One region of the Agromyces sp. NPDC029043 genome, then DNA from elsewhere that is predicted to be linked to it. Evidence: predicted binding sites of a transcription regulator. Region 1 holds the regulator's gene; each other region holds the start of a gene.
What was found. The regulator LexA, encoded in region 1, represses DNA repair genes until DNA is damaged. The targets are predictions, from matches to a motif close to TCGAACANNTGTTCGA.
Positions count from the first base shown of each region.

Region 2: a site for LexA is predicted at 1,342-1,357, ahead of ACZ4TW_RS20795 (DUF222 domain-containing protein). Genes of this name have one in related genera too.
Region 3: a site for LexA is predicted at 7,835-7,850, ahead of ACZ4TW_RS08320 (HNH endonuclease signature motif containing protein). Genes of this name have one in related genera too.

Region 1 is NZ_JBVHVX010000001.1:38,922-48,333, reverse strand. Features, by position in the region: gene metE (5-methyltetrahydropteroyltriglutamate--homocysteine S-methyltransferase) at 1-1,499, shown strand, start outside; gene lexA (transcriptional repressor LexA) at 1,609-2,286, opposite strand; gene ACZ4TW_RS00195 (LysM peptidoglycan-binding domain-containing protein) at 2,559-2,939, shown strand; gene ACZ4TW_RS00190 (histidinol-phosphate transaminase) at 3,037-4,131, shown strand; gene hisB (imidazoleglycerol-phosphate dehydratase HisB) at 4,166-4,780, shown strand; gene hisH (imidazole glycerol phosphate synthase subunit HisH) at 4,777-5,415, shown strand; gene priA (bifunctional 1-(5-phosphoribosyl)-5-((5-phosphoribosylamino)methylideneamino)imidazole-4-carboxamide isomerase/phosphoribosylanthranilate isomerase PriA) at 5,526-6,272, shown strand; gene ACZ4TW_RS00170 (SseB family protein) at 6,256-7,050, shown strand; gene ACZ4TW_RS00165 (dynamin family protein) at 7,442-9,157, opposite strand; gene ACZ4TW_RS00160 (dynamin family protein) at 9,154-9,412, opposite strand, start outside.
Region 2 is NZ_JBVHVX010000022.1:69,141-78,552, reverse strand. Features, by position in the region: gene ACZ4TW_RS20805 (VOC family protein) at 1-375, opposite strand, end outside; gene ACZ4TW_RS20800 (LLM class flavin-dependent oxidoreductase) at 421-1,236, opposite strand; gene ACZ4TW_RS20795 (DUF222 domain-containing protein) at 1,394-3,346, shown strand; gene ACZ4TW_RS20790 (hypothetical protein) at 3,466-3,705, shown strand; gene ACZ4TW_RS20785 (hypothetical protein) at 3,706-3,969, shown strand; gene ACZ4TW_RS20780 (class I SAM-dependent methyltransferase) at 3,959-4,582, opposite strand; gene ACZ4TW_RS20775 (VOC family protein) at 4,701-5,459, shown strand; gene ACZ4TW_RS20770 (maleylpyruvate isomerase family mycothiol-dependent enzyme) at 5,526-6,152, shown strand; gene ACZ4TW_RS20765 (hypothetical protein) at 6,154-6,336, opposite strand; gene ACZ4TW_RS20760 (FdhF/YdeP family oxidoreductase) at 6,546-8,795, shown strand; gene ACZ4TW_RS20755 (LysM peptidoglycan-binding domain-containing protein) at 8,942-9,412, shown strand, end outside.
Region 3 is NZ_JBVHVX010000005.1:27,791-37,202, forward strand. Features, by position in the region: gene ACZ4TW_RS08285 (response regulator transcription factor) at 357-650, shown strand; gene ACZ4TW_RS08290 (ABC1 kinase family protein) at 689-2,413, opposite strand; gene ACZ4TW_RS08295 (PadR family transcriptional regulator) at 2,452-3,042, opposite strand; gene ACZ4TW_RS08300 (MFS transporter) at 3,452-4,654, shown strand; gene ACZ4TW_RS08305 (SDR family NAD(P)-dependent oxidoreductase) at 4,701-5,498, shown strand; gene ACZ4TW_RS08310 (SRPBCC family protein) at 5,561-6,034, shown strand; gene ACZ4TW_RS08315 (ArsR/SmtB family transcription factor) at 6,031-6,345, shown strand; gene ACZ4TW_RS08320 (HNH endonuclease signature motif containing protein) at 6,368-7,813, opposite strand; gene ACZ4TW_RS08325 (EamA family transporter) at 8,190-9,116, opposite strand; gene ACZ4TW_RS08330 (LysR family transcriptional regulator) at 9,189-9,412, shown strand, end outside.

The DNA.
Region 1 (9,412 bases):
TGCGCGGCAGCGCGCCCGAGCAGCTCGATCCGGTGACCGAGGAGGCGCTCGCCGCGAAGACCCTGGTCGCGGGCGTCGTCGACGGCCACAACATCTGGCGAGGCGACCTCGAGCGCGCGTTCGTGCACGCCGAGGCGCTGCGCACATTCTCCGGCGATGTCGCGGTGTCGACGTCGACCTCGCTGCTGCACGTGCCGCACGACGTCGAGGACGAGTCCGCGCTCGACGCGCGCCTCGTGGGCTGGCTCGCCTTCGCCGACCAGAAGGTCGCACAGGTCGCGATCCTGGCGCGCGGTCTCGCCGAGGGCCGCGATGCGATCGCGTCCGAGCTCGACGCGGCATCCGCCTCGCTCGCCGACCGTGCCGCCGCGCCGGGCGTGCGCGTCCCCGCCGTGCGCGATCGCCTCGCGGCGCTCGACGCCGCCGCCTTCTCGCGGGCCGCGTACGACGCGCGCGTCGCCGCCCAGGAGGACCTCGCACTGCCGGCGCTGCCGACGACGACGATCGGGTCGTTCCCCCAGACCTCCGACATCCGCCGTGCCCGCGCCCGCCTCGTCAAGGGCGAGCTGACGGACGCCGCCTACCGCGAGCTCATGCGCGAGGAGATCGCCCGCGTCATCCGCCTGCAGGAGGAGCTGGGCCTCGACGTGCTCGTGCACGGCGAGCCGGAGCGCAACGACATGGTGCAGTACTTCGCCGAGCTGCTCGACGGCTTCGCCGTCACGCAGAACGGCTGGGTGCAGTCGTACGGCTCGCGCTGCACGCGCCCGTCGATCCTGTGGGGTGACGTGTCGCGTCCGGCGCCGATGACGGTCGAGTGGTCGGAGTACGCGCAGTCGCTGTCGGAGAAGCCCGTCAAGGGCATGCTCACCGGACCGGTGACCATCCTCGCCTGGTCGTTCGTCCGCGACGACCAGCCGCTCGGCGACACCGCGCGCCAGGTCGCGCTCGCGCTGCGCGATGAGATCACCGACCTCGAGGCGGCCGGGATCCGCGTGATCCAGGTCGACGAGCCGGCGCTGCGCGAGCTGCTTCCCCTCAAGCGCGCCGACCAGCCCGCCTACCTCGACTGGTCGGTCGGCTCGTTCCGGCTCGCGACGGGCGGCGCCGAGCCGGCCACGCAGGTGCACACCCACCTCTGCTATTCCGAGTTCGGCGTCGTCATCGACGCGATCCGCGAGCTCGACGCCGACGTCACCTCGATCGAGGCGGCGCGCAGCCGCATGGAGGTCGTCGACGACCTGTCGGCCAGCGGCTTCGACCACGGCGTGGGCCCGGGCGTGTACGACATCCACTCGCCCCGCGTGCCGAGCGTCGAGGAGGTGCAGTCGCTGCTCGAGCGCGCGGTCGGCGCGATCCCGGCCGGACGCCTCTGGGTGAACCCGGACTGCGGCCTCAAGACGCGCGGCTACGACGAGACGGTCGCGTCGCTCGCGAACATCGTCGAGGCGACGCAGGCGGTGCGCGCCGGCGTCGGGGTCGGGGCGACCGCGGGCTGAGCCCGGGCGCAGCCCGATCGAGGGGCGGATGTCGCGGCGCGAGGCCGCGGCATCCGCCCCTCGTCTCGTCAGACGTGCGGAGGACCGCTCAGGCCGCGCGCGGGACCGCTCAGACTGCGCGCAGGACCGCGACGACCTTGCCCAGCACCTCGGCGTGGTCGCCGAGGATCGGCTCGAACGCCGAGTTGCGGGGGAGCAGCCACGTGTGCCCGTCGCGCTGGCGGAGCACCTTGACGGTCGCCTCGCCGTCGAGCATGGCGGCGACGATCTCGCCGTTCTCGGCCGTGGGCTGCGAGCGCACCACGACCCAGTCGCCGTCGCAGATCGCCGCGTCGACCATCGAGTCGCCGACGACCTTCAGGATGAACAGCTCGCCCTTGCCGACGAGCTGGCGGGGGAGCGGGAAGACCTCTTCGACCTGCTGCTCGGCCGTGATCGGCACGCCGGCCGCGATGCGGCCCACGAGGGGCACCATCGCGGCGTCGCCGACCGGTGCCGGCTCGACGTCGGACGGGCGCGGCTCGGTGCCCGGCACGTCGATGAGCACCTCGAGCGCCCGCGGCCGGTTCGGGTCGCGCCGGAGATAGCCCGCGAGCTCGAGCTGGTTGAGCTGGTGCGTGACGCTCGAGAGCGAGGAGAGCCCGACCGCGTCGCCGATCTCGCGCATGCTCGGCGGGTAGCCGCGATCGGCCACCGAGCGGCGGATCACGTCGAGGATGGCGAGCTGCTTGGCGCTGAGCGTCTTGCGTCGACGGGACCGGCCGCCCGCGCCGCGTGCCTGGTCGATGTCGATGCTCACGGTGTCGCCTCTCGTCTCGGCCTCCGTCGGCCCGGATCGTGATGTCGGTGGTCGGTGCTGGACTGTCCCCGACATTCGAAACTGTATCCGCCTCGTACGCGCACGACAAACATCCGTTCGAGTGTGTCGCGGAAAACGACCGGTGATTCCCACCCGCCGGTCCTTGCAGCTTCGATTGTTCGAAGATATATTCGGAACACAGCTTCGCATCCGGCCCTCCCGGCCGAGGGCCGGATGCGGGGCTGTCGGGGAGGTGCGAGATGACTGCAGTGCTGATGGGAACCACGGTGGCACGGCCCGCGATGCCAGGCGGCGTCGTCCCGTCCGGTCGCACACGCCTCCGCCTCACGCGCCGTGGCCGTCTGGTCTTCACCGCGCTGGCGGCGCTGCCGATCGTGGTGGGCGTGCTGATCGGCTCGCTCGCGTCGGGCGGAGCGGTCGCCGGCATCGACGACGGCGCGGGTCCCGCGGTCTTCGACACCGTGGTGGTCGGGGCGGGCGACACCCTGTGGGGCATCGCCGAATCCCTCGCGCCCACGGCCGACCCGCGCGACGTGATCCACGAGATCATGCAGCTCAACGGGCTTCGCGAGCCGGTGGTGCAGCCGGGCCAGCGCCTCGCGCTGCCGGTCGTCGAGTAGCGGCGATCGGCGACTGGGCCGCCGGTGGGCACGGTCGTCGAGGTGGTTGGGGCGACGGGAGCCGAAACGTCGCTTCGCCCGCCGATACCATTGATCGGTGACGAGTCTCGACGACCTTCCCATCCGCGACGACCTTCGCGGCAAGTCTCCCTACGGCGCACCGCAGAAGGTCGTGCCCGTCGCACTGAACGTCAACGAGAACACGCATCCGATCCCCGAGGATGTCGCGCACGACATCGTCGCACGGGTCGCGGCGGCGATCATCGGGCTCAACCGCTACCCCGACCGCGAGTTCACCGACCTCCGGGTCGCGCTCGCACGGTACCTCGGCCACGGGCTGGAACCGTCACGGCTGTGGGCGGCGAACGGGTCGAACGAGGTGCTCCAGCACATCCTCCAGGCCTTCGGGGGCCCCGGCCGACGCGCGCTGGGCTTCGCGCCCACCTACTCGATGTACGGCCTGCTCGCCTCGGGCACCGGCACCGAGTGGGTCACCGCCGAGCGCGACGCCGACTTCGAGCTCTCGCCCGAGACCGCCGTCGACGCCGTCCTCCGCCACGATCCCGACATCGTGCTGCTGTGCGCCCCGAACAATCCCACCGGCACCCCGTTGTCGCTCGAGACCGTCGCGGCGGTGGCCGATGCCGCCCGGGGTGTGGTCGTGGTCGACGAGGCGTATTTCGAGTTCGCCGATCCGGGCACTCCGAGCGCGCTCACGCTGCTCGCGGGCCGGCCGCGGCTGCTCGTCTCCCGGACCATGAGCAAGGCGTTCGCATTCGCCGGCGCTCGCGTCGGCTACCTCGCCGCCGACCCGGCGGTCATCGACGCGCTCCGGCTCGTGCGGTTGCCCTATCACCTGTCGGCGCTCACGCAGGCCGCCGCGCTCGGCGCCCTGGCCCACTCCGACGAGATGCTCGCGATGGTCGACGAGATCCGTTCGCAGCGCGACCGGATCGTCCGCGAACTCGACGGGCTCGGCTACCGGCCCTATCGCAGCGGCGCCAACTTCGTGCTCTTCGGCGGCGTCGACGACCCGCACGCCGTCTTCGAGGCGCTGCTCGAGCGCGGCATCCTCATCCGCGAGATCGGCCTGCCCGGATGCCTGCGCGTCACCGCCGGCACCGAGGCCGAGACCACCGCGTTCCTCGAGGCGATGGCGGCGTTCACCCCTGCCCGCGTCGCCGCCCGCTGATCACCCTCACGACCACCCTGAATAGGATGACCGCATGACCACCGATCGCCCCGCGCGAACCGCGCGCGTGCAGCGCGAGACCAGCGAGTCGAGCATCGACCTCTCTCTCGACCTCGACGGCACGGGCACGAGCGACATCGAGACGAGCGTGCCCTTCTACGACCACCTCCTCACGGCGTTCGCGAAGCACTCGCTCACCGACCTCACCGTGCGCGCGAAGGGCGACATCGAGATCGACGTGCACCACACGGTCGAAGACGTCGGCATCGTGCTCGGCACCGCCATCCGCCAGGCGCTCGGCGACAAGCGCGGCATCTCCCGGTACGGCGACGCGCTCGTCCCCCTCGACGAGGCCCTCGCGCGAGCCGTCGTCGACATCTCGGGTCGTCCCTACCTCGTGCACGCGGGCGAACCGGCGGGGTTCGAGTTCCACCTCATCGGAGGGCACTTCACGGGTTCCATGGTGCAACACGTCTTCGAGGCCATCACGTTCAACGCCGCGCTCACCGTGCACGTCGACGTGGTCCGCGGGCGAGACCCGCACCACATCGCCGAGGCCGAGTTCAAGGCGTTCGCGCGCGCGTTCCGGCAGGCCAAGGCGTACGACCCGCTCGTGACGGGCATCCCGTCGACCAAGGGGGCTCTGTGAGCGCCGTGCGCCGCGTCGCCGTGCTCGACTACGGTTCGGGCAACGTGCACTCGGCCGCGAAGGCGCTCGAGCATGCCGGGGCCGAGGTCGAGCTCACGTCCGATCGCGCCGTGGCGATGGAGGCCGACGGCCTCGTCGTGCCGGGTGTCGGGGCGTTCGCGGCGGTGATGAGCCAGCTCCGCGCCGTCCGCGGCGACGAGCTGGTCGACCGCCGGCTCGCCGGAGGACGTCCGGTGCTCGGCATCTGCGTCGGCATGCAGGTCATGTTCGAGCACGGCGTCGAGCGGGGCGTCGACACCGAGGGCCTCGGCGAATGGCCCGGCGTGGTCCGAGAGCTGCCCTCCGACGTGCTGCCGCACATGGGCTGGAACACCGTCGAACCCGACCCGGGCTCCGTCCTCTTCGAGGGCATCGAGGACGAGCGGTTCTACTTCGTGCACTCCTACGCGGCGCAGGAATGGCATCTCGACGTGATGCCGCCGTTCCCGCAGCCCGCGCTCACCTGGGCCGAGCACGGCGGCCGCTTCCTCGCCGCAGTCGAGAACGGCCCGCTGTCGGCGACTCAGTTCCACCCCGAGAAGTCGGCGGAGGCCGGCATCCGCCTGCTGTCCAACTGGATCCGCTCGCTCGGTTGACGCCGGCGGGCCCGGTCCGTCATGGGCGGCGCGGCGGGGCGCCGGGCGGACTAGGATGCTGTGACTGTGCCGAAGTCGCGATCTGCGCGGCATCCGATTCGAGGACAGTGATGAGTGAGTTCAACAAGACCCCCCGCCTGGTCCTGCTTCCCGCAGTCGACGTAGCGGGCGGCAAGGCGGTCCGCCTGACTCAGGGCGAGGCGGGCACCGAGACCAACTACGGCGACCCCGTCGACGCGGCGAGCGACTGGGCCGAGCAGGGCGCCGAGTGGATCCACCTCGTGGACCTCGACGCCGCGTTCGGACGCGGCTCGAACGCCGGTGTGCTCAAGAAGGTGATCCGCCAGGTCCGCGGCGTGAACGTCGAGCTCTCGGGCGGTATTCGCGACGACCGCTCGCTCGAGCACGCGCTCGAGATCGGCGCCAAGCGCATCAACCTCGGCACCGCCGCCCTCGAGAACCCCGAGTGGGCGGCCTCGGTCATCGCCCAGTACGGCGAGGCGATCGCGATCGGCCTCGACGTGCGCGGCCACACGCTCGCCGCGCGCGGCTGGACCAAGGACGGCGGCGACCTCTGGCAGGTCATGGACCGACTCGAGGAGGCCGGCGCCGCGCGCTACGTGGTCACCGACGTCACCAAGGACGGCACGCTCCAGGGCCCGAACCTCGAGCTGCTGAGCCAGATCATGGAGCGCACGCGGCGCCCCGTCGTCGCGTCGGGCGGCGTCTCGAGCCTCGACGACATCGCGGCCCTGCGCCAGCTCGTGCCGCAGGGCCTCGAGGGCGCGATCATCGGCAAGGCCCTCTACGCGGGTGCGTTCACGCTGCCCGAGGCGCTGGATGTCGCATCCCACTGATCCCGGCGCGGACTCGGCCGGCCGCCCGTGGGCCGGCCGATCGTTCCAGGCCAACCCGCACGCCGCCGATGACGGACGCATGCCCGAGGAGCTCGGCGCGGCGCTGGCGCGGTTCCGCTCGGGAGACGGCGGGCAGGCCGACGTCGTCGCGGCCTTCGGCCGGGCGCGACTGCTGATCCCGCTGCTCGCGGAACTCGGCGACGGCGGGTCGGAGACGGGCGCCCACGGCCACGCGGTCGACAAGAGCCAGGAGCTCTCGATCGTGACGGTCGAAGGTCCCGACGGACGCCGCGTGCTGCCGGTGTTCGGATCCGTCGCGGCGATGTCGCGCTGGAACGCGACCGCGCGGCCGGTGCCCGCTGACGGCGTGCGCGTCGCGCTCGCGGCGGCCGACGACGACACCGAGCTCGTGGTGCTCGATCCGGGCTCCGAGACCGAGTTCGTGCTCAGGCGGCCCGCGGTGTGGTCGGTGGCGCAGCAGCTTCCGTGGCGACCGCCGTTCGAGGCCGAGGCCGTGCGCGAGGCGTTCGACCGGTCGATCGCGGGGGAGCTGGCCGTGCTCGGCATCGACCTCGACGCCGGCGACCCCGATGCGCGCCTCGCGGGCCCTGAGCTCGTCGTTCGGGTCCGGCTCGTCGCCGGGCTCACGCGCGCCGAGCTCGACGCCATGACCACGCGGCTCGCTCGCCGCTGGTCCGAGGAGGATGCGATCGCGACCGGCGTCGATTCGCTCGCCGTGCGACTGGTCGCCGACGTGCCGCCCGCATCGTCGACCTGAGCCGTCGTAGGCTTCTGGCATGACCGACGCATCCGGGGGGAATGCCGGCTCACGACCCGCGTCGAGCGAGCTCGACGGCGATGAGGAGGTTCCGCCCCCGCCCGAACGGCCGGCGCTCTCCGACCGACGGCGCCCGCCCGTGCGGAAGCCGGTGCCGCCGCCGTGGCCGCTGCGGACGGCGCGCGTGCTCTGGCTCGTGAGCTTCATCGCGAGCGCCGCGGCGATCCTGGTCGCCTTCCTGGCGCGCGAGGCCATCGAGGTCGAACTCGAGGAGACGCTGCTCCGCGTCGCGCCGAACTACGACGCGACCTCGATCGGTTCGCTCGTCGACGTGATCTACTGGTCGTCCGTCGCCGCGCTCGGCGTGGTCGTCGCAGCCGAGGCCGTGCTGCTAGCGTTCCTGTTCAATCGCCGCGGCGGGGCGCGCTGGCTGCAGGTGCCGGTGCTCGTCCTCCACGTGGCCGCGGCGCTCGCCGGCATCGCCTTCCTCGCGGTGGCCGAGTTCGGCGTGATCGTCGAGGTCCTGATCATCGCCGGGCTGCTCTTCGCGGTGCTCGGCTGGTTCTTCCCGCTCCTCCCCTCCGCGCACCGCTGGTTCCGCGGCGCGCGCCAGCCGCAGTCGTCGACGCCCGACTGACTCGGGCCCGGCGGCGACCACGAGCGCCTCGCACGTCCGCGTCACGACGTCGCACGCCTCGGCGGCGGCGCGGTCGAGCAACGGGCTGCCGGCGAGCGCCCGCCATCTCCGCAGCGCGTCGGTCGCGGCCCGATGGAGGTCCTCCGAGGGCGTCTCCTCGGCCAGGCCGAGTCGCGCGGGAAGATCGGTGCCCGAACCGCCGATGAGTCGTTCGGCCTCCTCCGACCGATCCCGCGGCAGGCCGATGCCCGTCGTGCGCGCAGCCGCGAGCACCGCGAGCTCGCGCAGCTCGTGCGCATTCGCCTCCAACCGCTCGATGGCGCTCGTGATGAGCGTCGCGGCCGGCAACGGGTGCTCCGCGAGGAGGGCCCTGAGCGCCGTGAGCGCGGAACTCGACTTCAGCACGTCCGCGCGTGAGCGGAACTGCCCGCCGACCAGGTGGACGAGGTCGTCGAGGCCGGAGCGCCGGTACAGCTCGTCCGCGAGCGCCGACGCGTCGTCGTATCCGGCCCTGATGGAGACGGTCGACATGCGGATGCCGAACATGCCGAACCGGTCGAGCAGTCGCCGGCGCATCTCGGAGGGGACGTCCACCGGCGCCTCGGCGCGAACGAAGCGGTCGACGGAGACCAGCATCCGCTCCCGAGCATCGCGGCGGAGCGAGGCGAGCCGGCGGAGCGCCTCGAACTCGCTCTCGCGGAGGGTTCGCGCGGACTGGGCGAGCAGTCCGGCGATGGGAACGACGTCGAGCGCCAGCGAGCGGAGGGTGCCGTCGGTGCGGTACCGCTCCGCGATGCCCCGAGCGGACAGGAGGGCGTCGATCCGCCCGGCGCCGATCTCATCGGCACGAGAGAGCACCGCGATCGCGTTGACCGTGCGCGAGCGCGTCACCGCCGGATCGTGGAACGCCGAGAGGAAGCCGAGATCGGCCGAGTGCATGTGGCGCGTGAGGTAGATGATCGCGTCGGCCGAGGAGGCGGATGCCTCCGGCGCGAGGAACGCCGCGGACCGCGCTGAGATCTCCGCCGACAGCGACCCGATTCCGGGCGTGTCGATCAGCGTGACATCCTCGAGTCGCCTCGACGGCCACTCGACCACGATGCGCTCGACCTGCTCGGGCGTCGCGGGCTCGAGGTCGATCTGAAGGCGACCGTCGAGGCGGCGCACCGGCAGCGACTGGGACTGCCCGTCACGGAGGTGCATCGTGATGCTCGGCGTCCGGGCGAAGCGGTACCACGTGATCACCCGCGTGCATTCGCCGGCGTCGGTGGGCGCGATCTCCTCGCCGATGATGGCGTTGAGCAGGGTCGACTTCCCGGCCTTGACCATGCCCGCGATCGCGACGCGGAGCGGCTCGCCGAGCCGCTCGCGCTGCTCGCGGATGCGCGCGAGCGCCTCGGCGTCGCCGCGGTAGTGGTCGGCCGCGACCTCGAGGAGGTCGCGCGTCTGCTCGAGCAGGCGAGCGCTCACGCGGGGCCGGCCCCGATCGCGGGCGTGGCGGACGCACCGGGCGTGGTCGCGTCGGGCGCTGTCGCGACGCCGTCGATCGCGCGCGCCCGGGTCGACAGCGCCTCGACCTTCTGCAGGTCGCGCCGCAGCTGCTGGACGCGTTGATCGCGCTCGCTGGCGAACATGTTCGCCGCCTTCTGCGCCGCGATCACCGAGTCGGCCAGCGACCGGTGGTGCTCGTCGGCGATCGCCGTGAAGTGGTCGCGCGTGACGCGC
Region 2 (9,412 bases), on a different contig from region 1:
AACCGTGTGACACACCGCTTCAACGTTATTGCCGTCTGGGTCTCGGACGAACGCGGCGAAGTAGTTCTCGTGATACTCGGGCCACTGACGCGGCGGATGCAACACGGTGGCACCGGCAGAGACAGCAGCGTCGAAGAACGCGTGAACCGCGTCGGCGCCCCGCGCGTCGAATGCGATATGGACTTCGCGATTCGGCCCGGTGGCCGGCCCTTCGCGAGGTTGCTCGTAGATCCAGAAGTCAGGCATGGACGTCCCGTAGCCGATCCCGAACCCGAGATCGATGACCCTGTGCGCGCCGAGACTGGCCAAGACCACGTCGTAGAAGTCTGCTGAAGCACCGAGGTCGGCGCAGTGAATACCAACGTGCCCAATCATCAATCCATACTGCATGATTCGACGTCAGAAGCCGAGCCCCGAGTACTACTCCCCCGCCAATTCCGCGACGAGCGGAGCGAAAGCATCCGCGACGTTGGCACCGAATGCGTAGTACGACACGCCAGTCTCCTCCCGTCGACGTCCAAGCTCGTCGGCGGCAGCTGCCGGATCCGCCGGCAGGTATGCGAGCGAATCGGAATCTCGCAACGCCGCCGTGTCGATCCCGGGCGGCGCCATGTGCGGCGCGACGACATCGCCGACGACCGGTATGTGCATAGACAGTTCGACGACGCGGTCGGTGTGGAAGTCGCGTACCCGTGCGACCACCGCATCTCGCGACTCGTCCGGAGTCATCGCGAAGGTGACGATGTCCGCGAGCTCGGCTGCAAGCGCACGGGCCTTCGGGCCGATCACTGCCATCGCCACCGGGGTACGCAGTTCGTCACCGTCTCGCTCGCGTAGAGCGTCCACGGTCTCGCGGATCATCTCCAACCGTTGCCCAGGCGAACCGACCGAGATGCCGCGATCACGGAGCTCATCCTCGATCCCCGGCCGACCGACACCGATCCCCATCTCGAACCGACCATCGGTGAGCACGGTGAGTGAATACGCCTCCCACGCCGTCAACCACGGCGCGCGAAACGGGGCCGCGTACACCCATGACCCCACCCGCACATCGGCCACGGTCGCGGCGACGGCCAGCGTCACCGCGGGTGCCGGCTGGGTCAGCGGAAAGTCGGGCACCAGAACCGTCGAATAGCCTTGTCCGGCAATGCGTCTCACCTGTTCACGCCACGACGACGCATCGGAGAGAAGTGGAGCAACGATCCCGAACCGAAACAGTCCATCGTGACTGGTCATGGACGCCAACATACGCTTCCGCCGCGTGCGAAAACCACCGAGCGGCTCAGGCCCCAAATCCCGAAGGCTATTGGGGGTTGTGCGTGTCCGATTCGGAGGTTATAGTCGAACGTATATTCGAAGTTTCGATGGCGGGTCCGGGAAGGGGGTGACAGCAATGAGTGACAGCACCGACGACGCCGATGGCGCAGAGTCCACTCTGTGCGACACCCCCGACAATCCTGACGCTGGCGATGTCTCCGACTCGGATGCGACTGGTCCGGGTGCGTATGTGAATCCGTTCGATATCGACTTCACCTCTGCGGCTGGTGGGTTGGTCGCGAAACTGCATGCGGTGGTGGATGAGTTGCAGGTGGTGGATCTGACGGGCTGCACCAATGAGGAACTCGTCGCGATCGCCGGCCGCACCGAACAGGCGATCGCCCGCCTGACGTTTGCGGGAGATCGGCAGCTGGTGGAATGCTCCGACCGCCACCTGTCCGCGGAGATGGGATACCGGTCCGAACCCAGTTTCCACGACCAGTATCTGCGGATTGTGAACCCGCAACGCCGGCGGGAACAGATGGCGGCCACAGCCACGTTCACCAGCCCCACCGGCGAACCGCTACCGCCGAAACATCCCGCCCTGGCTGACGCGTTCGCCGCCGGCCACGCGGGGACCAGCCACATCCACACCGTGCTCGACATCTTGGATGAGATTCCGGATGCGGTCGCCCACGATGTGCAGGTCGCGGCTGAGCGCACCATGGCACGACACGCTAAAGAGCACACTCCGGCACAGCTGGCGGATTTGGGGCAACGCCTGATCGCCAACCTCGATCCGGATGGGGAACTCACCGACGATGCGGATCGGCAACGCAAACGCGGGGTGTGGATCAACCGGCAACGCGCCGATGGCACCGCCAAACTCAACGGACGACTCTCCCCCCTGTTGGCGTCGCAGTTGTCGACGATCCTGGCGGCGTGGGCGGCCCCAGGCATGAACAACCCCGATGACCCCGACTCACCCACCGGGCCGGTCGAGAAAGCCGATGCGGAGAAGGTGTCCGAGGCTGCATCCCGGGATTATCGGAGTCCGGCGCAACGCAACCACGACGCGTTGACCGCGGTCGCGCAGGCCGTGCTCGACGGCCGCCTCCTCGGCCGCTCGCATCGGGGGTTACCGATCCAGGTGATCGCCACCGCGACCCTGTCCGATCTACAGGAGGCGTCGGGTCTGGCTACCACGGCCACCGGACATCTCATCCCCGTCCGGGACTTGTTGGCCGAGATCGATCGTGGTGGTGCTGACACGTGGTTGTCGGTGTTCGCCGATGCGAAGCCGATGCCCCTGTTCTTCGGGCGTGGCCGCCGGTTGGCGGCCCGACCACAGCGGATGGCAGCGTTTTCCCGCCCTGATGGTCACGTGTGTTCGGTCGCCGGATGCGGACAGCCCGCGGTGCATCTGGAATTGCATCACGCCGAGCAGGACTGGGCTGCGGGTGGTAACACCGACATCACCGAACTCTTCGGGACGTGCCCCATCCACAACCGACGCCATCACCCCACCAAACCCGGACACCTGAGATCCCGGGTCATCCCCGACGGCCCGGATCAAGGACGCTGCGGGTGGACGTTGAACAGCACACCCGGCGCACCCCCCAACCCCGAACGCGTCAACCGACTCCCCGACATCCCAGGACACCTGCGCTGGCACCTACAACAGGTGCGGGCCGAGATCCACGGCCCACCACCAGAAGACGCCGGACAGTCATCAGCCGAGGCTCCACCCTGCCCGGACACCGACGACACAGCCGGCCCACCCGCCGATGCCGGACAGTCATCACCGGAGGCTCCACCCTGCCCGGACACCGACGACATCGGCGACATCGGCGACAGCAGCGGTGACGCCGATCCATCACACCGCGATGCCACCAGCGACGGACCCACCACCGGCGACGCTGACACACGCCCCGACACCGGACCCGCCGATGTCCGCGACACGACCGATCTCCGTGGTGCCGCCGCGATCCCCGGCATGACCGAACTTCGCATCGACTACCGCGACATCATCACTGCCAGCAGCGAACTCGAACAGCGCCTGGCCGACCTCCTCGCTGCCGAATCGTAGGGTGTCCGCCGAAAGTCGGGTAGCGGACTACGCATGTGCCGTCCGGCCCCCTCCTCCAAGGTTGTGACATCAGGGCCGCGCCGACGATCCTGCCGCCACCAACCGAATCGAAGGACGCCATGCACAACACTGTTTCAACACTCCGCAAATCTGCTCTGTCACTGGGTATTTCACTATCCGCGGTGCTCATTGTCGGCGGGTGCTCGTCGGGCGATGATCCATCGGGGTCCGGCGGTGGCGGCCAGACCGCAGCCAAGGACACCGGCGGCAGTTACTGCGACCTGTATGCCTCCTACGTCGCCAAGGGGGTCGAAAACTACAACAGCGCTATGTCGATGGATCTGAGCGATCCGAACTAGGTGGCCCAGCAGCAGGAGATCGCCGAGCAGGTGAAGGCCAACGCCGAGGTCTCTGCGGGCGACCTCGAGGCCGCAGCACCACCCGACCAAAAGGCCCTCTACGACCAACTCGAGGCACTCAACGACAAACTCCGGCAGGACCCCATGGCCGATCCTGGCGATGGCATCATCGAGATCCCCAAGCAACTGAACGCGTGGGCCAAGGCACACTGCCCCGCGAAGTATCAGTCCAGCTTCGCCGCGTACGACAAGGTCATCGGCTGAGTCCGCCGTACCGAGCCGTACGGGGTCTACGCCAGACCAGCGCGTACCGGAACATCGGCAACCTCGTCCACTCCATCCCCGGCAGCATCTCACTCGCACACCGACGGATCTCCGCATACGACTCGCGAGGCGCCGTGGTGGGCGCCGAGTGCTGCCAATAGCCTCGCTGCCAGGAGTACCAGCGATGTTGTGCGACCCCGACTACGTCTGCTGCGAAATCCGACACCCGCGTTGATCGCGCCAGACCGACGATCACCAGAACCCCGCCGGGCGAGGTCAACTCCGAGAGCCGACGGAGCGCATCACGCACGTCCGGAAGGTGATGGAGAGTCGCAACGACGGCGACGACGTCGAACGTCCGCCCGAACGGGTAAGTCATCACATCACCCAGAATCCACTCAGCGTCAACCACTTTGGCGCGTGCACTCGCGAGACTCGCCGCATCGCAATCGATTCCGACCACTTCCGGAACGATATCGACCAGGTCGGCAGTCAGCGCACCGTCGCCAGCCCCCACATCGAGGGCGCGACGTGCGTGAACCGGAACAGCATCGAGCACTATCCGGTGGCAATGGGTGTTGTGATTCCACCGATTCCCCTGATCGCTCGTCACTCCCCGACGCTAACGCAGCATCGATGGGCGCGGGACCAACCGGGCCTGTCGTCGAGGGTTCCCTCGCGGCCACTTCCAAGTTAGGGTCACCTAAGCAGACAATCCAGAGAGGACTCCGATGCCGCACGGCGCCGCTTTCGATCACCTCATCCACTGGACCGATGATCTCGCCAGAACCCGCGCGGCCTACGACGCCGCCGCGCTGCCGACCCAGGCCGCACTCACGATGCCCGGGTTCAGCAACGCGGCGTGGGGCATCGACGACGAGCGGTACGTGGAGCTCGCGACTGTCGACGACTGGGAGGCGGCGGCGACGTCGATCTACGCGGGCAGCCTCGGCATCCTTCGACCGGCCATTGCCGCGATGAGCGGTCCCGGCCTCGTGACGTTTGCCGTCAACGTGCCCGACGCCCCCGCGACCGCTGCACGATTACGAACCGAAGGGCGGCAGGTCGACGAGATCGCGGTGCGCCTCGAGGAACACGACGCGGGGTTCGTCGAAGTGTTTGTCCGCGATGCACCGTCGTACTTCCCCTTCTTCATCACCTACGATCCGCCACGCGCCGAGATCGGCCGGATGCGCGCCGAACATCGCGCAGCCGAAGGCATCTCACTGGACGGCCGGCCCGACCTCGTCGCGCTACTGGTCGCAAGCCCGGCACCCGAGGCTGACGCCCGGCTACTCGGCGACCTCGTCCAGTGCCCCGTCGCGGGGACCACCGTGACAATCCCCGACGCCGAGGTCCGCTTCCACCGGGGCAAGACCGTCGGCATCTACGGCATCGCCGTGCGCGGCCCCGACCTGCCGGCCGGTCCCATCGACGTCGACGGCATGACGGTCATCGTCGAGCAGGCATCCCATACCGCACGGTCCTGAGCGCTTGGCCCCCGGCGCGCAGAATCGGCGCCTATGCTGATCAGCATCCGGCGGAAGGTGTCGATCATGCCGACAGATGACGAGATCTTCGCGGCGATCGCCGACGAACGTCGTTCTCTTGCAGCGACTCTGGACACACTGACACCAGAGCAGTGGGCGTCGCCTTCCCTGTGTGGCGACTGGAGCGTTCGGGAAGTCGCGGCCCACCTCGTTGCGCCGCTGGTGGTACCGATGTGGCGCTTCGGGCTGCTGATGCTGCGTGCGCGCGGGAATTTCGACGAAGCGAACAAGGCGATGACGACGCTCGTCGTCCGCGACCACGGGGACGACCTGGTCACGCTCCTCGACGACCGCGCCGACAAGCGCTTCACACCACCGGGACGAGGACCCGCCGCTCCCCTCACCGACATCGTCGTCCACGGGCTCGACATCTGCCGTCCGCTGGGCATCGCGCACAGTGCCCCCGACGACCGTCGACGTGTCGTGCTCGACTTCACCTCCGATCTGACGGGCACCGGCTCGTTCGCGAACTCCGGCCGGCCGGTGCGCTGGGAAGCCACCGATCTCGAGTGGAGCCACGGCAACGGACCGCTGGTCAGCGGCCCGGCAGACGCCCTGATGCTCGCGATCACCGGCCGACCCGATGCGCTGCGCGATCTCACCGGCGACGGCGTCGACGCGCTCACCCTCTAGCTCAAACGGGCAAACCGCGGCCGGCGAGGATCGACTCGGCCCCACCATCGTCGTCAATCTTCACTAGTCTGGATTCGAGTCCGAAGAACGACAGCAGCAGCACGACACCGACGACGAATCCAGGTGCGACATGGATGAGACTCCCGGCGAGGCCACACCCGCCCACATCGACCTCGATGATCATGTCGAGATCCCGTCGGCCCTGGCCGGGACGAATTCGAACGGATCATCGTCTCCCGGATCGCCATCAGCAGGGTCCCTGTCAGCCGGATCCCCGTCAGCAGGGCCCCCGTCAGCAGGGTCACCGTCGACGCCACGCGTGCCCACCAAGGTGCCCGGGCTGATGTCGCCGGGGCCGCGGCAGGGCGGGTACGGCCCCATCACCGCCAAGGAATGGTCCAGGACGATTATCACCACCCCGCCGCCGGCTGGGGCGCCGCATTCTCGGTGGGCAAGGTGCTGCTGACCGAACGCGAACTGGTCCGCGGCACCACCGCGATGATGACGATGAATCACCCGGTCAAGGGCTTCGACTGCCCCGGCTGCGCCTGGCCCGACGATCAGCACGGACTCAAGCTCGACCTGTGCGAGAACGGCATCAAGCACACTACGTGGGAGATGACCCGCAAACGCGTCGGCCCCGAGTTCTTCGCGGCGCACTCGGTCACCGAGCTGGCGGAGTGGACCGATTTCGATCTGGAAGATCAGGGTCGGCTGACCGAGCCGATGAGTTACGACGCCGCCACCGACCGCTATGTTCCGATCTCCTGGGACGACGCGTTCCGACTGGTCGGCCAGACCCTGCAGTCCCTCGACAGCCCTGATCAGGCCGCATATTACACCTCCGGTCGGCTCAGCAACGAGGCGACGTTCCTCTATCAGCTCATGGCCCGCGAGTTGGGCACCAACAACCTGCCCGACTGTTCCAACATGTGCCACGAGGCGTCGGGCCGTGCTCTGACGGCGTCGATCGGCACCGGCAAGGGCACCTGCGATCTCGAGGACTGGGAGCACGCCGACCTCCTCATCGTGATGGGTGTGAACGCGGCGTCGAACGCTCCGCGCATGCTCACCTCGCTGGCGGAGGCGTACAAGCGCGGCGCACAGATCGTGCACGTCAACACGTTCGCCGAGGTGGCCGAGACCCGCACGATCGTGCCGCACGACATCGCCGACATGGCGATGTTCAAGACGACGGGCACGTCGACGATGAACATCCAGGTGCGCCCCGGCGGGGATCTGGCGCTGATGCGCGCGGTCGCGAAGGGGGTCCTGGAGGCCGCCGCCACCGACCCGGACGTCCTCGATCAAGCCTTCCTCGACACCTACACCCACGGGCTCGACGCCTACCGGTCGATCGTGGAGTCGACGACCTGGGATCAGCTCGTCGAGCAGTCCGGTGTAGCCGAGGCGGACATCCGACGACTCGTCGACATGTACCTGGAATCCGGAAAGACCGTCATCAGCTGGTGCCTCGGTGTCACCCAGCACGAGCACGGAGTCGACAACGCGCGCGAGATCGTGAATCTGCTTTTGCTGCGCGGCAATATCGGGCGCGTCGGTGCAGGGCCGTCGCCGGTGCGCGGCCACAGCAACGTGCAGGGCAACCGGACCTGCGGCATCGATCATCGTCCGAGCGATGCTTTCCTCGATCGGCTCGCCGAGGTCTGTCACATCGATCCACCACGGCATCACGGCCTCGACACCGTGAAAACGATCGAGGCGATGCACGACGGTTCACTCGAGGTATTCATCGGAATGGGCGGCAACTTCGTTCTGGCGGCGCCGGATACGGAGTACACGGCGCAGGGCCTGGCCAAGCTCGACCTGACGGTGCAGGTGAGCACCAAGCTCAACCGCAGCCACCTCGTACACGGCCGCACTGCCCTCATCCTCCCCTGCCTCGCCCGCACCGAGAAGGACCTGCAATCCGCAGGGCGGCAAGGGATCACGGTGGAAGATGCGATGAGCATGGTGCATCTGTCCGTCGGGAAACGGCGCCCCGCGTCGTCGTGCTTGAAGTCCGAGCCGGCCATCATCGCCGGCATGGCGGCCGCTGCCCTGCCGAACAGCCCCACCCGCTGGGCCTGGCTCGTCGAGGATTACGACCGCATCCGCGACGTCATGGCGCAGGTGCTGCCCGGATTCGACGGCTTCAACCGACTCATCGCCAACCCCCTGGGTTTCCGTATCCCGCAGCCTGCCCGGGAACGGGTCTTCCTGACGCCGAGCGGCCGTGCGGAGTTCTCACACGCGGGGCTGCCCGACATCATCCCCGACGACGCCGACATGCTGGTGCTGCAGACGATGCGCTCGCACGATCAGTGGAACACCACCATCTACTCGGCGAATGATCGCTATCGCGGTGTCAAGAACCTGCGCGAGCTGGTGTTCATGAACGCCGACGACATGTCCCGGCGCGGCATCGCCGAGGGTGACTTCGTCGACGTCGTCGCCACCTCGGTAGACGGCAGCCGCCGGGCCGTGCACCGGTACCGGGCGCTGGCCTACAACACCCCCGTCGGCAGCGCCGCGGGTTATATGCCGGAGATGAATGTGCTGTTGGGGCCCAAGGATTTCAGTACCCAGAGCGATCAGCCGATGATGAAGCAGTTGCGCGTGCACATCGCACCCTCGCGCTGACCGTTGCGCTGAACTGCTGATCGCTACGCCGCACGCCACCGCAAGACAGGTAGTCCACTACTCACGCCACGCTCGGCACCTGGTCCTACCGTTCCTTTCATCCGACGACGCCGTGCCCGACGACGTCTCCGGGCGAAGGAGTCGTGATGGACAGTGTCACACCGTCGGCACAATCGCCGACACCACCGGAGCCGATCGCGTTCCGTCTGCTCCGCCCCGTCGATCTCGTCGATCTCCGGTGCAACGCCGTCGGCTGTCGTCTGGTCCCCGACGCCCCGCCTCCTCCACCGCCACCACCGAAGGCTCCGCCGCCGCTGGCGCACCACACGGTGGTGCCCGGTGACACGCTGTGGGATCTGGCGGTCCGCTTCTACGGCGATGGCACACGCTTCCCGCTGATCGCCGGCGCCAATCACATCCCGAATCCCAACCTGATCTTCCCCGGACAGGTCCTGGTCATTCCGGCGCCACCCGGTCCACCGCCGAGCCCGCCGGCGGCACCATCGCCACAGACCTACACCGTCGCCGCAGGTGACACGCTGTGGGACATCGCAGAACGGTTCTACGGCAATCCTTTTCGCTATCACGACATCGCCAACGCCAACGACGTCCCCAAT
Region 3 (9,412 bases), on a different contig from region 1:
GGGACTCGACCCAAGTGAATTCCTCAAGGCCGCTCATTCGCTCGTGCGCCGATTCCCCGACATCGTGAGGGATCTCGGCGAGCCGACCGAACTGTGGAACCGGCAGATCGCCGCTCTCGCCGAGTGGTATGCAGCTGAACTTGCGCGCGCCGCGCAAGCCCCGAATGCAATAGGGCTGTGGCGCCGCACCCTCATGTGCAGGCTGCGAGCTCGCGTGGGAGGAGGCATACGCATACTGGCGGTATGCCGAGGCGCTCCTCGTCGGTGGCTCCGGCAATCGTGCCGAGGCCGCAGATGCGCTTCGCGCCGGCATCCGACGAGCCGCCCAGCTCCGCGCGAATGCAGAGCTGGACGCAATGCGAGCGTTGGCCGCGACAGCGCGAATACCGCTCGAGGAGGTCAATCCGATCGCGGAACTCCACGGCCTGGCCGCCACCCTGACTCCCCGCGAGCGGACGGTCCTCCAGTACATCGTCGCTGGAAGGACATATGGGGAAATCGCTCGCGAGCTGTTCATCAGCGAGAAGACGGTCAGCACCCACGTGTCGAGCTTGCTGAGGAAGACGGGTGCGAGGAACAGAATCGATCTCGCGCGACTCGCGTTGCACGCGACGGAACGGGCGCTGACGCCTCCTGGTCCATCACCGTGAGAATCACAGCCGTGCGGAACGGCCATCGCGCGCGCTGATCAGACCCGACCGCGCCGCCCGAACAGCCCGGCGAACACGGCGTGCAGGAGCGGGATCACCGACGCGATCATCAGTCCCACGCCCCAGACCGGCTCGTCGACGCGCAGCAGGATGCCACCGACGAACAACCCGACGAACAGCACCGCTGAGACGATGCGCTGGGCCGCGCGCTCGAGGCGCGCCATCCGATGTTCGATTCGCGGCGAGTTCGCGACGAGGCGGCCCTGCTCGATGCGGTCGGCGATGGCGTCCATGCGCTGAGGCAGCCGCCCCACGGTGCCGGCGTACGACATCGCCTGTCGCCCGAGCGTCTGCAGGATGTTGCCGCGCTCGTCGCGCAGGAGCCCGGCGGCGTAGGGCTCGACGGCGTCCCATACGTTGAACGCCGGGTCGAGCGAGCTGCACATGCCAGAGGTCAGCGACATCGCGCGGATGATGAGCAGGAAGTTCTCGGGCAGCTGGAACGGCAGCGTGCGCATCACCTCGCCGAACTCGATCGCGAAACGTCGCAGTTCGCGCTCGTCGACCTGCGCCAGCTCGGCGAAGCCCATGCCGCCGAACCGTGCGAACAGCTCGGTCATCGCCCGTTCGAGTTCGGCGGTCTCGGCGGATGGCAGGAGGAAGCCGACGCTGCGGAAGCTGTCGACCAGGCGCTTCCCGTCGCGCGCCGCGGCCGCGATCATCAGCTGCTGCAGGGCCTGGCGAAGCCCGTCGGGCACCTCGCCCATCATGCCGAAGTCGATGAAGGTGAGCTGCCAGGCCGGCCCCGCGGCATCCGTTGCGCCCGAATCGGATGGCGCCGGCGCCACCGGCGCCACCGGCGTCACGAAGATGTTGCCCGGGTGCGGGTCGGCGTGGAAGAAGCCGTCGCGGAACAACTGGTCGAACATGACCGCCGCGAACTGCTTCGCGACGTCCTTCGGATCGATACCCGCCGCCACCAGCGCCGCGCGGTCGCTGATCTTGATCGCCGTCACGTCGGCGAGGGTGAGCACGCGGCGCGTCGTGCGCTCCCACACGACCTCGGGAGCGGCGACGCGCGCGTCGCCGGCGAAGCTCGCGGCGAACCGCTCGGCGTTCTGCGCCTCGTGCAGGTAGTCGATCTCCTCGAGGCTCGTGGTGGCGAACTCCTCGACGAGCGTGGGCAGGTCGACGCGGCTCGCGACGAACCGCACGCGGCTGAGCCATCCGGCGACCCGCCGCAGGGCCGCGAGGTCGACGTCGACGATCACCTCGATGCCCGGCCGCTGCACCTTGACGACGGCCTCGTCGTAGCCCATGTCGGCGGCGTCGATGGACGCGAGTCGGGCGCGGTGCGCCTGGCCGAGGGATGCCGCGGCGAGCGGCGTCGGGTCGAATTCGGCGTACGCCCGCTCGAGCGGCACCCCCAGCTCGGCCTCGGCGAGACGCCGGATGGCGTCGAACGGCACGGGCGGGACCTCGTCCTGCAGTCCGGCGAGTTCGCGCGTGATCTCGGGCGGCAGCACGTCGAGCCGCGACGACAGGTACTGGCCGACCTTGATCATCAGCCCGCCGAGGTCGACCGCGAGCACGTGGAAGCGCTGCGCGATGCGTGTCATCCGCGCCGTGCGCCCCCGCGCCGCGACCCTGGCCAGGCCGAACCGCGGTAGGACGATCTCGAACCACCACGTCTGGACGATGTAGCGCGCGGCGAACCGGAGGATCCGTCGGTAGCGGGCGCGCGTGTTCCCCACATCGGGCATCCTGCCTGGCGGATGCCGACGTGTCGAGGGCACCTAGGTCAGTCCTGGGCGAGGATCGAGTAGAGACGGCGACGCGCCTCGTCGAGGATGTCGACCGCCTGCTTCACCTGCTCGGGCGTGCCCGTGCGTCCGACCTGCGCCGCCGCCTGGGCGAGCTCCATGCCGGCCTTGGCGAGCGGCCCGGCGTTGCCGAAGTCGCGGCGGCTGCCACCGCTGCCGCCGCCGCTGGCCCCCGTCGGCCAGGGCGCGCGATCAGCCGATGAGGCGGCCTCGGCCCTGCCCATTTCGGTGAGCGTGTACGTCTTGCGTCCGCCCTCCTCTTCGGCGGTGATCAGCCCCTCGTCGGCGAGCAGCTGCAGTGTTGGATACACCGAGCCCGCGCTCGGCTTCCACGCGCCGCCGCTGCGCTCGGAGATCTCGCTGATGATCTGGTAGCCGTGCATCGGCTTCTCGGCGAGCAGTGCGAGCACCGCCGCACGAACGTCGCCCTTGCCCATTCGCGGTGCGACCTTCTGCTCGAACATGCCGCGGAGCTGCTCCATGGCGTCCCACAGTCCCTGCCCGGGGTTGCCCTTGCCCCACCCGCTCGAGGAGCTGCCGAAGCCGCCGCTGCCGAATGAATCGCTCATGATGACCTCCCTGTGACGGGCCCTGTTCGGGTCTCGACGATATGTCAACGATATATCGCTCAGGCGGGTGGGTGCTCGTGAGTTCGCTGTGAAGGTCCCATCGCCTCGCCGCTCGCCGCTCGCCGCGCGCCGCTCGCCGCTCGCCGCTCGCCGCTCGCCGCGCGCCGCTCGCCGCTCGCCGCTCGCCGCGCGCCGCTCGCCGCCCGCCGCTCGCCGCCCGCCGCTCGCCGCCCGCCGCCAACTGCCCGCCGCCTGCCCGTCGCCCGCCGCTAACTGCCTGCCGCCCGCCGCCACTCCCCGCCTCCCGCCGCCGCTGCTTCCGACGAGGCCGAACTGAAATGCAACTTCAGGGTTGCATTATCCCTGAAGACATGCAACCGTTGGGTTGCGATAACTGAGGAGACTCCCTATGAAGCCGACACCGATGCGCAATCCGCGTCCCGTACTCGCCGTCCTGTTCGCCGGCTCATTCGTGATGGGCTGCGCCGAGATGCTCGTCGTCGGCCTGATCGACCTGATCGCCGCCGACCTCGCCGTCTCCGTGTCGGCCGCAGGCGCGCTGCTCACCGCGAACGCGCTCGGGCTTGCGATCGGGGGGCCGGTCCTGACGTTCCTGACGACCCGGTTCGACCGGCGCCGGGTGCTCCTCGCCGCGTTGGCGACGTTCGTCGTCGCCAACGCACTGCCGGCGATGCTGGGCGCCGACTACTCGATGTTCCTCGTCGCTCGCGTCGCGATCGGAGCCGTGCAGGGACTGTTCATCGGGGCGGCGATGATGTCGGCGACGGCGATCGTTCCATTCGAACGCCGCGGTCGGGCGATGGCCGTGATCATCACGGGCTTCGCGATGTCGAGCGCGCTGGGCGTGCCGGTGGGCACGCTGCTCGGCCAGGCCGTGGGCTGGCGCGGCGCGTTCACCGCGGTCGTCGTGGCCGGGCTGGTCGTGCTGGGCCTCGCCGCGGTCGTGCTGCCGTCGGTGCCGACGCCGAAGGGCAGCGGGGCGATCGGGCAGGCGCGGCACGCGTTCGCACCACGTGTGCTCGCCGTGCTCGCCGTGAGCACGCTCACGTTCGGCGCGATGCTGGCGGCCGTCACGTACCTGGTGCCGTTCCTCGGCGAGGTGACTGATGTCGCGGGGCCCGCGGTGACGCCGTACCTCCTCGCCTACGGCGCCGCGACGGCCATCGGCTCGTTCGCCGGCGGACGGTTCGCCGACGCGAACGCCTCGCGAGCCCTCATCGTCGGCGCGATCGGCGTGACCGTCTCCCTCGTCGCACTGCTGCTCTTCGGGTCGAGCCCGTGGCTCGTCGGCGTGGCCGTCTTCTCCGTCGGCCTGTTCGGCATGGCGACGGGGCCGTCCATCCAGCACCGAGTGGTCGCGCTCGCGGGACCGGGCGCTCCGCTCGCATCGTCGCTGCCCGCGTCGGCGGTGAACGCCGGCATCGCGTTCGGCGCGTTCGCCGGCGGGCGCGCGATCGACGTCGGCGGGATCCGACTCGCGGTGATCGCCGCCTGTGTCATCGGCGTGGCCGCGGTCGCGGCGGCCTGGGCGACGAGCGCCCTGAAGCCGGCTGCTGCGACATCCGTCACCGCATGGGTCATCGAACGATGACCGATCCACTCCGCACCATTCGGAACCAGTCACGAAGGGAACCATCATGATGCTGCTCGAGGACAAGGTCGCCGTGATCCACGGCGGCGGAGGATCGATCGGGGCCGCTGCTGCGCGCGCGTTCGCCCGGGAAGGGGCGAGGCTGTTCCTCGCGGGGCGGAGTCGTCCGCGGCTCGAGTTGGCCGCATCCGCTGCGCGTGCAGTCGGCGGCGCCGTCGAGATCGCCGTGGTGGATGCGATGGACCAGGCCGCGGTCGACCGCCACGTCGATGAGGTGACGGATGCCGCGGGCCGCATCCACATCGCGCTGAATGCCGTCGGCTTCGACCACGTGCAGGGACGGGCGATCGCGGACACCTCCCTTGACGACTACCTGCACCCCGTCACGGGCTACCTGCAGACGAACTTCGTGACGGCGAAGGCCGTCGCGCGGCCGATGATCGCGCAGGGGAGCGGGGTGATCCTCACGGTCTCGACGCCTGGCGCGCGGCTGACCGGGCGTGGACTCCTCGGCAACGCGGCACAGAGCGCGGGGCTCGAGGGCTTCTCGCGAGCGCTCGCCGGCGAGCTCGGTCCGGCGGGCGTGCGGGTCGTGTGCGTGCGGCCGCACGCCATGCGCGATGCGCTCGACACGTCGTACACGCGGCAGATGTTCGGTCGCATCGCCGAGGACTCCGGCATCGACTTCGACGAGTGGATGGACGGCCTGGTCGGCATGACGCTGCTCGGTCGGCTGCCGACGCTCGACGAGGTGGCCGACTTCCTCGCGTTCGCGGCATCGGATCGCGCCGGATCGATGACGGGCGTGATCTCGAACCTGACGGCGGGGGCGCTCGTCGACTGACGCCTGCTCTCATGCAACCGATCTATTGCACTGATCTCACGAAAGGAACCATCATGGACCGCATGACCGACAACACCGCCGCCGTGATCGACGAGCGCGAGTTCACCGTGCGGCGGAGCGTGCACATCAGCGCCCCCGTCGAGAAGGTGTGGGCCGCGGTCACCGATCCGGCGCACATCTCGCGCTGGTTCGGGCAGGCGGCGTTCGACGGAGGCGGCATCGGAGCACGCGGGACGCTCACCTTCCCGGGCGATCATGTCGTGCCGATCCGGATCGAGGCGATCGACGAGCCGCGCTCGGTCTCGTACCGGTGGGCCAGCGGCGATGCGCCGCAGGACCGCGCCGCGGAGCTGGCGCCCGAGCATTCGACCGTCTTCACGATGACGCTCGAGCCGGTGCCCGACGGCACCTGGCTCACGGTCGTCGAGTCGGGCTTCGAGCGCCTGGCCGACCCGGCGGCGCACCTCGAGGACCACCGCGGCGGATGGAACGGCGAACTCGACAAGCTCGTCGCGCTGCTCGAGGGCGGCTCGTGACGGCAGCTCTGGTTCCCGTGTTCGCAGCGCTCGGCGACGAGACGCGGTGGAGCATCCTGGCCGCGCTCGGCGAGGGCGACGCTTCGGCGTCGGCCCTCGCCGGGCGCTTGCCCGTGACCCGGCAGGCGATCGCGAAGCACCTCGCCGTGCTGGCCGAGGTCGGACTCGTCGAACCGGTGCGCGTCGGCCGTGAGGTGCGGTATAGCGTGGTGGGGTCGTCGCTGAGCGAGACCGCGCGTCGGCTCGACGCCATCGGCGCGCAATGGGACCGTCGGCTGGCCGGGATCAAGGAGATCGCGGAGGGATTGTAGGTTGCGCCGAAGCCGGGCACGGTCATGCCGCCCGGTCTTCGCGCAGCTCGAAGCGGGCCCGGTCGCCGAGTCGTGGGATCTGTGCCGGGTCGATGTGCGGCGGCGGGATGAAGCGCACCTCGGACGCGCTCGCAAGGATGCGCCATCCGTCGCGGTGGACCATGTGATGGCAGAAGCTGCAGAGCATCACTCCGTTCGAGAGGTCGGTCGGGCCGGTATCTCGTTCCCACCAGTCGATGTGGTGCGCTTCGACGTACCCGATGTTCTGGCCGCAGGAGGCGCACCCGCCGTCCCGCTCGCCGAGCGCGAGCCGCTGCGCCCTCGTGAACAGGCGCGCGGCTCGGCCGAGGTCGAGGGGGACGCTCTCGCCGCCGAGCACGGCGGGGATAAGCTCGGCGTCGGCGGCCATGCGACGCGCGGTGCCTGCTGACACGGGCTGTTCGAGACCGTCGATCCGCGCGTGCCCGAGACCGGTGACGAGGGTGTCGAGGTCGACGCGCACGATCACCGTGGTCTTCGCGAACGGGGTCAGCGTCTCGCTGCAGCCGAGGGTGTGGCGGGCCAGTGCGGCGAGCGCGTCGGCTTGGATCTGCGGGATCGTGCGGTCGTCGTCGATGACCGGGCTTGACGCGCCGGCGCCTTCCGGGCCTCCGCCCTCCGGGCCTCCGCGAGGTTCGCGTCGGCGTAGCACGTCGCTCACGAGCGCTTCGATCGCGGCCTTCACCGGGGCGGCGCTCTCGGGGTCGAGTCGTGCATGCATGTGCAGCACGCCACGGTCGTCCTCTCGCATGGTCAGCGAGCGCTCCATGCGGAGCTCGTCTTCGCGGGGTTCGACGCCGTCGGGGTCGAGCCGCGCCTCGGCTTCCCGCACTCCACGCAGCAGCGTCTCGAGCGGCACCCGCCCGGCGAGGTCGACCAGCGCGCGCTCGACGACCTGGGCGCGACCGGGGTCGGAGTGCATCGATGCCCGATCGAGCATCGTGGTGATCGCCGATGCCGCCTCGATGCTGATTGCGGCCGACTCGAGGGCCTCGGCGATATGCCGATGCCGTGACGGCACTCGCTCGCCGCTGAAGGTCTGCCGTTCGGCGGTGGCGGTGCCGACCGCGATCAGCCGCGCCGCGTCGGCCCGCGACCCTCCGGTGGCTGCGGCGACGAGGCGGGTCGGGTTGTGGAACCCCTGCGCCTTGGCGAACCCCGTGTCGCCGAACTCGGGCCCAGACCGTTTCGACGCCTCGGCCGCGACCCTGGCCAGCATCGCGTCGACATCACGCCGGACCCTCGCCAGCGCATAGGTGACCTGCATGAGCCCGTCATCGCTCAACTGCTCGACCTCGACCTGGGCGCCCCCGCGAACGGCACACCACGCCGGCGACCCGCCCGCCCACACCTCGCGCAGCGCAGCGACATCGCGCTGGAGCGCAGACAGCGCACCGAGCGGATGCTGCGGGATCGCGGGCCGTTCCATGCTTCGATCCTGCACCCACCCTCCGACATTCGTTCGAGCCCGAAATCAACCCTCACCTGGCTGTTTCCCTCTGGAGAACTCCGCCCGAGGGCAGCCTGTGGAGGAGGAGTCGCGAGAAGCGGCCTGAGGATTCCGTATAGCCAACCTTCAGCGGCTGGCTCGCTGATGGCCGAGCAGCGTGTCGTGATTGGCCCGTGGCTCGGGCTCGGCCCCGTTGACGAGGCCGCGACGTCCCCGTGCTCGGTGCGGTTTCGGCGCTCGGCGTCGCACCCGCTCTGCAGGGGTCGGCCCCGTGACATCCATGTCGCTCGAACTCGCAGTCAGCCCGTCACATGGGTCTCGCCGTCAACCTTCGGTCGGCGTCTCAACCGGCGCGTCATCCCGACCGCGACCCAACCGCCCCCAGCCGCGGTGGCACCGACGCCGCCGCCGTCCGCCGCACCGGCGCGTTCGCCACCAACACTCCCGCGACGAGCACCGCCCCGCCGACCGTCTCCCACACGTTCGGCACCTGACCGAGCAGCAGCGCCGCCGACGCCATCGCCACGACCGGCGCGAGCAGCACCCACGGCACGACCGACGCCGACCGATTCCGGGCGAGCAGCCCGTTGAAGATCGCGTACCCGACGAGCGTGCAGAGCCCCGCGGTGTACAACGTCGAGAGCAGCGGCCTCCACCCGAACGCGGCGATGCCGGCGGCGATGGCGTCGGGCCCCTCGATGAGCGCCGACAGTCCGAGCGCAGGCAGCGGCACGACGAGCGACGACCACACCGTCAGCGACAGCGCCCCGAACCGCCGCGCCGGCGCGACTGGCCCGGCCCGCCGCGCCACGACATTCCCGATCGCCCACGACAGCGCGGCCAGCAGGCACAGCACGACCGCGATCGCCGGCGCGTCCCCGCCGCGACCGAACGCCACGACGCCGAGCCCCACCGTCCCGAGCAGCACCCCCGCGACCTGCAGGCGCGTGGGCCGCTCGCGCAGGGCGAGCGCGGCGACGAGGATCGTGAGCACGACTTGGGCCTGCAGCAGCAGCGCGGCGATGCCGGGCTGCAGCCCGAGCGCGATCGAGGTGTAGAGCAGCGCGAACTGGCCGAGGCTCATGAAGAGGCCGACGCCGACGACGGTCTTCCAGCTCGCGAGCGGCCGCGGCACGACGACGACCGCAAGCGCGACGACCGCGAAACGGATGGCGACGAAGAACAGCGGCGGGATGCCATCCATGCCCCAGTCGATGACGACGAAGTTGAAGCCCCACATCGTCGCCACCAGCGCGGCCAGCAGCATGTCGCGTCTCGTCATGGGTCAAGGGTGGCCCGCGGCATCCGGAATCAACAGCGACCATTTCTGCGGCTGAATCGGTAGCATTGCTGCATGATCGATCTCGAAGCCGTGGTCGCGCTGCGGGCGGTGGCCACGAACGGCAGCGTCGCGGCGGCGGCGGATGCGCTCGGGTTCACGCCGTCAGCGGTGTCGCAGCAGATCAAGCGGCTCGAGCGCGGCACGCGGGTCGCGTTGCTCGAGCGGGCGGGTCGCGGTGTGGTGTTGACGGATGCCGGTCGTCACCTGGTCACGTCATCGGCGACGGTGCTCGCCGA